One region of the Arthrobacter sp. UYCo732 genome, then DNA from elsewhere that is predicted to be linked to it. Evidence: predicted binding sites of a transcription regulator. Region 1 holds the regulator's gene; the other holds the start of a gene.
What was found. The regulator Rex, encoded in region 1, represses fermentation and respiration genes when NADH is low (regulators of the CRP and FNR family bind a similar motif). The targets are predictions, from matches to a motif close to CTTGTGAANNNNTTCACAAG.
Positions count from the first base shown of each region.

Region 1 (3,766 bases):
CTGGTCCATTCCGGCGAAATGCCTGCGGTGCGTTTCGGCCGGTCGTACCGGGTGCCGGAGAGCGCCGTCGAACAGTATCTCAAGGGTGCTGTGGTGGACGGTCACACCGAAACCGCCTGAAGGCCCCGCGTCCAGTCGCTGTTTCAGCCCAGAAATGGGCTGCGGTCGGTGGTCGCCGCCAGAAAGCGGTACCCTGTTAAGGATTGTTTTACGTCATTGTAAGAATCTGTCAGTTGTTTCAGTCTGTAGCTCTGTCCACGGACCTTTTCCATCAGACAGGTACTGCATCTAGTTTGTGAGGAACTTTCGTGGGTTCAGTTATTAAGAAGCGTCGCAAGCGTATGGCCAAGAAGAAGCACCGCAAGTTGCTTCGTAAGACCCGCCACCAGCGCCGCAATAAGAAGTAGAGATACTTCGTACAGCGCGAAATGCCCGTTGCCTCTCCGGCAGCGGGCATTTTTGTTATCGGGTTCAGGACACTGTTTCGGCTCAAGGACACGGAATCGGGTCAAGGACACGCGGAGCCGGGTGTCCTCAGCCCGAGGGCGCGTCCTCGGCCCGAAAGCGTGTCCGGGGCAGAGCCCGGTACTAGACCCGGGGGCCGCGGAAGCGGGCGAAGCCCCGCCAGAGGCCGTAGACCACGCCGCCGGCAGTGGCTGCCTTCAGGCCGAGTGTGGCAGCGCGGCGGCCCGAGCGGAAATCGTAGACCGGCCAGTTGCGGTCGCGCGCATGGCTGCGGAGCCTGGAATCGGGATTGATGGCCACGGGGTGCCCCACCAGGGTCAGCAGCGGGATGTCGTTGTAGGAATCGCTGTAGGCCCAGCAGCGCTTCAGGTCCAGCCCCTCGGCGTCGGCCAGTTCCTGGACGGCCACTGCCTTGGCGGAGCCGTGCAGGATGTCACCCACCAGCCGGCCGGTGTACATGCCGTCGGCAATCTCGCCAACAGTGCCCAGGGAGCCGGTGAGGCCCAGCCGGGTGGAGATGACTGAGGCAACTTCAATGGGGGTGGCCGTGACCAGCCAGACCCGCCGGCCCACGCGCAGGTGCTGTTGCGCCAGCGCCTTGGCCCCGGGCCAGATCCTGGAGGCGATCATCTCGTCGTAGACTTCTTCGCCCAGTGCCTTGATGTCATCCACAGTGATGCCTGCCGCGAGGGTGAGGGCCGAGTCGCGGACAGCATGGACATCGTCCAGGTTCTCGCCCCGCGTCACAAACTTGAGCTGCTTCCAGGCGAAGCCGACCGCCTGGGTCAGAGTGAAGGCGCCGCGCTGATGCATCTTGCGGGCCACGTGGAAGAGGCTGGCGCCCTTCATGAGTGTGTTGTCAACGTCGAAGAAGGCCGCTTCGCCGGTCTGCATCACCGCATCCGGCTGGGTGACTACAGCGACGTACTTCTCCTCGGGCATGTCCCCGAGTCTAGTCAATACTCGGTGGCGAAGATTTCAGCGCGGCGCCCGCGCCGGCGTCCGCGCGCTGTCCGCACCCAAAGGGCGATACGGTTAAAGCATGGCAAAACCGGAGGTAGTCCTCATCACCAAGGCAGACTGTCACCTGTGCGCAGCGGCGCGCGACGCCGTCGAACGCGTTACTGCCAAGTTGGGGCTTGGGTGGACGGAACAGCAGGTGGATGGACTGCCGGAACTGCGGGAGCGGTACGCGGAGGAAGTCCCGGTGGTGCTTGTCGACGGCGTCCAGCGCGACTTCTGGAAAATCGATGAAGCCAGGCTCACGCGCGTCCTTCAGCGTGCCCTGGCCTGAGAGGCAACCGATTGCCAAAGATGTCGCCGGCTTTGTGGACAGCACTGGCAGGGCCCTAGAGTGGATTCACAACGCGAGGCAATGGAGGGGATAGTGAGTTCGCTGGATTCATCTCCCCAGGCTGTAGAAGGTAAAGGGACGGCCCCGGGCGGCGAGATCGCCAAGCAGGTACCGCCGGCGGCAGTGGCACGGCTGACCATCTATCTGCGCGCCCTGAACGCGCTGCTCGCTGAAGGTGTGGAGCGGGTGTCCTCGGAATCCCTGGCGGAAGCCTCGGGCGTCAGTTCCTCAACACTTCGCAAGGACCTGTCCTATGTGGGTTCCTATGGCACACGCGGCGTTGGCTATGAGGTGCAGTATCTCAGCCGCCACATCTCCGCAGCCCTCGGCCTGACCCATGACTGGAAAGTTGCCATTGTGGGCGCCGGTAACCTGGGCAAGGCCCTGGCCCGCTACGGAGGGTTTGAGTCCCGTGGTTTTGACGTGGTGGCCATCTTCGACGCCGACCAGATGGTGGTGGGCAACGAGGTGGGCTGGCTGCGTGTCAGTGATGTGGCTGACCTGGAGTCAGTGCTCGAGCGGACCGGCGCCAACATGGTGGTCCTGGCGCTGCCGGCCGCCGTGGCGCAGGCGGTCTGCGACCGCGTAGTGGCGGCCGGTGTGCACAGCATCCTGAGCTTTGCTCCGGTCATGCTGCAAGTCCCTGCGGGCTTCAACCTGCGCAAGGTAGATATGGCCACCGAACTGCAGATCCTCGCGTACCACGCACAACGGGCGCAGACTCCGGACCATACCGCCTGAGATTCCCGGCTGGCCGCCGGCGGGGTCCACGCTCCTTGGGCGGATTACGGGGTGGGAACCTACTGGCCGTATGGGTTGCCCGGCGTTGGGCCCGGGGTGCCGTAGGGGTTGGCGAACGGCAGTTGTTTCCGGAAGTACGGAGCCGCGGACGGCAGGTACAGCAGAACGATGGCCGCGATGCCTGCCAAACTGCCCAGGGTCCCGATGTTCGGCACCTGGAAGAGGCTGGTAACGGACAGCGCCGCGAACACGGTGCCCAGGATCCGGGCCCAGTTCTTACCCTTGCGGATGAAGAATGCCACCAGTAAGTACATGCCCGCACCGAGGATGGCCAGGACCACCAACGTTCCGGCGAGGACGCTCCGGAAGTCCTCGAAGTTGAACTCGGTGCGTGTGGCGCCGCTGCTGCGCATGGCATCCTCGAAGGCGTTCCGCATGATCGGGTCATCGAGCATGCTGATGCCCAATAGAAGGGTGCTGGCAAACAGCGCCGCGGCGCCGATCAGCAGCCAGAAGGAAATGTTGACCAGCCGGGGAATGCCTTTTGTCCCCGCTGCCTGCGGCTGCCCCGAGGGATAGTGGGCGTACGGGGACTGCCCGTACGGCTGCTGGCCATGGGCCGGCGGAGTGGGCTGGCCAAACTGCGGGGCGTTCTGCCCGTACTGCGGTGCCTGCGGGGAGTTCTGGCCGTACTGCGGTGCCTGTGGGGCGTTCTGGCCGTACTGCGGTGCCTGCGGGGAGTTCTGGCCGTACTGCGGTGCCTGCGGGGCGTTCTGCCCGTACTGCGGTGCCTGCGGGGAGTTCGCGGGGGGAGTGGGCTGTCCGGACTGCGGGCTGTTCTCGCCATAACGGGGTGCCGGGGGCTGGTTGACGGGCTCGTTCGGGACGGGAGGCGGGACGGGCGTGCTCATGAGCGGTCCTTTGCAGGTCGGAGGTCAGTTCGGCTGCTGGGTGCAGTCCACTGGCCTGCCCCCAGTACGGCTTACTCCCACCGTACCCTTGCCTGTGCCAGGGCGGGTCATTCCAGAGAGGTATTCCGGCCAGCAGGAACAGTTGGGAACAGGCCCCTCAGGCGCGGCCCTTGACGGCGGTAAACCAGGCCTGCGAGTTGGGGAGCCACATCAGGACCGTTGCTGCGGCGCTGATGAGGAAACCAAGCCAGTTGTTGCCGATTCCCTCACCCATGCTGCCGCCCAGGAACGCCAA
Region 1 is NZ_JBEPPJ010000022.1:25,027-28,792, reverse strand. It holds gene ABIB45_RS19590 (helix-turn-helix domain-containing protein) at 1-120, shown strand, start outside; gene ABIB45_RS19585 (30S ribosomal protein bS22) at 309-407, shown strand; gene ABIB45_RS19580 (HAD family hydrolase) at 589-1,407, opposite strand; gene ABIB45_RS19575 (glutaredoxin family protein) at 1,508-1,759, shown strand; gene ABIB45_RS19570 (redox-sensing transcriptional repressor Rex) at 1,853-2,560, shown strand; gene ABIB45_RS19565 (Yip1 family protein) at 2,620-3,471, opposite strand; gene ABIB45_RS19560 (hypothetical protein) at 3,629-3,766, opposite strand, start outside.

Region 2 (3,766 bases), on a different contig from region 1:
CACCGGACTCCACCCTGCATTTGGATCCCTCAGCGAAGCCCACTGGGGCCAGGTCCCGGCGGAGGATGTCGTTGCGGGTGTCGCAGCCGTTCCGGTCAACATCAAGCCAGGCCTGCCCGAACGCCTCGCGCTGATAGTTGTTCTTCGGTGCACGGCCCTTGACCGTGAGCCCCTCCAAGGCAGCACGGGCGCTCCCCTTCGGCACAGGGTAAACCGGGACTACCGGCTTCATCCAGGTGCCGTCAAAAACGGGCGCCTGACTCGGTCCGTCAACGGCCGGTTCAGCGGCGGCGAACTGGCCTGCTGTGAAAAACCACGCTGCTGAGGCCAGCGCAGAAACCGCGAGGACCGCCAGCAAAGCCCACGCTTGCCTCGAGCGACGGCGGGCACGGCGGTAGGCGGCCCAGCTGACGGTCATGGGCTGCCAACTCTTCCGGAAATGCCGTGCATCAGAAGAGCCTAGGGCACCCCACTGACGTCCGGATTGTTATCCACAGTGGGGAGGAAGGGTGGTCCGGATCTACTGCTCCCGTACCACCCGCCGAAGATCCTCTTCAGCCAGCTGAAGGAGGCTTTCCAGCTGCCGGACGCGGCCTGCGCCAACGTCGCCGGCGGCCAGGGCCGCACGGGACTGCTCCAGCAGCCTGACGGCCTCTTTGTGGTTGGCCTTCGCTACGTCAAGGGCGTGTTCGAGGGTGGTCTCGTGGAGAGTTTCGTTATCCATGGCACCAGTGTGGTCCCGATTCCCGGCTGATTCCAGCGAATCAGCCGGGAATGTCGTGATCCCGTGTTGCCGGCCCGGCCTTTAGACGGCGAGTGCGGCCAAGATGGCGGCGGGTTCCTTGGCGGGGAAGGACGGCGGGTTGACACCGGCCATCTCTTCCATGACCCGGACAACCTGGCAGCTGTAGCCGAATTCGTTGTCATACCAGACGTAGAGGATGACGTTCTTGTCATTGGAAATGGTGGCAAGGCCGTCCACAATTCCGGCGCGGCGCGAGCCGACGAAGTCGGTGGAAACAACCTCGGGCGAGTCGATGTAGTCGATCTGCTTGCGCAGTTCCGAATGCAGGGACATCTGGCGCAGGTAATCGTTCACCTCATCCTTGGTGGTGCCGTTTTCCAGGCTCAGGTTCAGGATGGCCAGCGAAACGTCCGGCGTAGGGACGCGGATGGAGCTGCCGGAAAGCTTGCCCTGAAGTTCGGGCAGCGCCTTCCCCACAGCTGTTGCCGCACCGGTTTCCGTGATGACCATGTTCAGCGCGGCAGAGCGGCCGCGGCGGTCGCCCTTGTGGAAGTTGTCGATCAGGTTCTGGTCGTTGGTGAAGGAGTGGACGGTCTCCACATGGCCGTGGATCACGCCGAACCTGTCGTTGATGGCCTTCAGGACCGGAGTGATGGCGTTCGTGGTGCAGGACGCCGCGGACACGATCTGGTCCGAGTCCAGGATGGTGCCGTGGTTAATACCGTGCACGATGTTCTTCAGCGCACCCTTGCCCGGTGCAGTCAGCAGGACCCGGGCCACGCCCTTGCTCTGCAGGTGCTGCGACAGGCCTTCAGCGTCACGCCAGCGTCCCGTGTTATCCACAACGAGGGCGTTGTCAATGCCAAAGGCGGTGTAGTCGATCGTGGCCGGGTTGTCCGAGTAGATCACCTGGACCTGCACGCCGTTGGCGGTGATGGTGTTGGCTTCCTCGTCAACGCGGATGGTGCCCTCGAACGGGCCGTGGACCGAGTCGCGCCGCAGCAGGCTGGCACGCTTGGTGAGGTCCTTGTCCGAGCCGCGGCGCACCACGATGGCGCGCAGGCGCAGGCCCTGGCCGCCGCCTGCCTTTTCGATGAGCAGGCGGGCCAGCAGCCGGCCGATGCGGCCAAAACCGTAAAGCACAACATTGGTGCTGCTGCGGTCATCAGCACCACGCTTGCCCACGATCTCGGCCAGCTCGGCCCGGAGGAACTCCTCCAGGGACGCGCCGTTGCCTTCAAGCTTGTACTTCTCCGTCAGGCGGGCCACGTCGACGGCCGCTGCACCGAGGTCCAGCTGCGCCAGCGTGTTCAGCAGCGGTGCCGTCTCTTCGAGCAGGAGCTCGGTGTTGCTCATGCGCCGGGCGAACCGGTGCGCTTTGAGGATGTTCATGGTGGACTTGTTGATCAGGCTGCGGCCGTGGATGCTCGTCACCACGCTGTTCTCGCGGTACAGCCGGCCAATCACCGGAATCATGGCCTCGGCGAGGGCCTCCCGGCCCATCCACGTATCAAGACAAGAATCTGACGTCTGGCTCACAGAACTACCTTCCTCGGTTCAGCCGCATACGTCCTCGTATGCGGATGTCGGCCACCTGATGTTGTCCAGGGGCCTCTGGCACCGGCGGGATTCTGTTCATCCCGGGTGCCGTGGAGAAGCGCAAAGAAAAACCACCGGCTGCGAACGCAGACCCGGTGGCGGAACTTCTACGTTCGCTCTCTATTCTAGGCCGGGGACACGTCCCGGATGGCCGCCGGGGACGTGAAGTCACTCACATGCACTGCCTGTTGGCATGAGTGGGATGGGTTGACCGATACGCCGGGTTCTGTGCTCCCGTGCCGTTACCAGCGCGGGAGTAGCGGCCATCCATCTACGGACGCCGTTGCCGACGCCCTCCAGCGGCCTACCCGGACACTCGGGCGGGCAGCCCTCAAACGTGTCCTGTCTGACCTTGCTCCGGGTGGGGTTTACCTAGCCTTCCCGGTCACCCGGGAAGCTGGTGGTCTCTTACACCACCGTTTCACCCTTACCTGAGGCCTTCCGTCACCGGAAGACACAGGCGGTCTGTTCTCTGTGGCACTGGCCTGCGGGTTACCCCGAGTGGGCGTTACCCACCACCCTGCCCTGCGGAGCCCGGACGTTCCTCGAGCCACTTGCGTGACGCGCGGCCGCCTGGTCAACCCATCCGGAACCCAGTCTACCGGGGAAGGAGGCAGCGCCGTCGCCGGTAGGATCGTACGGTGCTGATTCTGCTTCCCCCCTCCGAAGGCAAGACCCCCGCAGTCCGCGGATCCGCCGTCGACTGGCCCGCACTGAGCTTTCCCGCGCTCAACCCCTACCGTGCCAAAGTACTTGAGGCACTGGGAACGGTCAGCGCCCACGAGGACGCCCTCGCCCTGCTGGGCGTCGGCGCCTCGCTGAAGGACGACGTCGAACGCAACACCCGGCTCCACGCCGAACCGGCGGCGCCTGCCCACCAGATCTACTCGGGCGTCCTGTACGACGCCCTCGGTTACAAGACCCTCACGCCGGCGCAACGCCGCAAGGCGGATGAATCGGTGGTGGTGGTGTCCGCGCTCTGGGGTGCCATCCGGTTCGCTGACCGGGTGCCCGCGTACCGGCTGTCGATGGGAACTGCACTGCCCGACGTCGGCCGCCTCGCCTCGTTCTGGAAGCCGCAGCTCTCGGCGGCCCTCACGGAGGCGGCTGCCGGGCATCTGCTGGTGGACTGCCGCTCCAGTACTTACGCAGCGGCGTGGGCGCCACCGCCGGCGCAGACGGTGGCGGTCAACGTTTTCAGCGAGGTGAACGGCGCGCGCAAGGTCGTTAGCCACTTCGCGAAACATACCCGCGGTGAGCTGGCGCGGCACTTGGTGTCCCGCCGCGGCACTGCCCCCCGGACCCCCGCCCAACTGCTCAAGGCCACCAGCGAAAAGTGGGCAGCGGAACTCGTGGACGGATCAGCCAGGAAACCCCACGCCCTGAACATCATCCTGCCGGGCTGACTCCGCTACCCCAACC
Region 2 is NZ_JBEPPJ010000001.1:404,863-408,628, reverse strand. It holds gene ABIB45_RS01890 (HNH endonuclease family protein) at 1-418, opposite strand, end outside; gene ABIB45_RS01885 (hypothetical protein) at 521-724, opposite strand; gene ABIB45_RS01880 (glyceraldehyde-3-phosphate dehydrogenase) at 806-2,284, opposite strand; RNA gene rnpB (RNase P RNA component class A) at 2,544-2,929, opposite strand; gene ABIB45_RS01870 (YaaA family protein) at 2,986-3,750, shown strand.
Region 2: the regulator Rex is predicted to act here: its motif matches at 2,504-2,523, upstream of ABIB45_RS01880 (glyceraldehyde-3-phosphate dehydrogenase).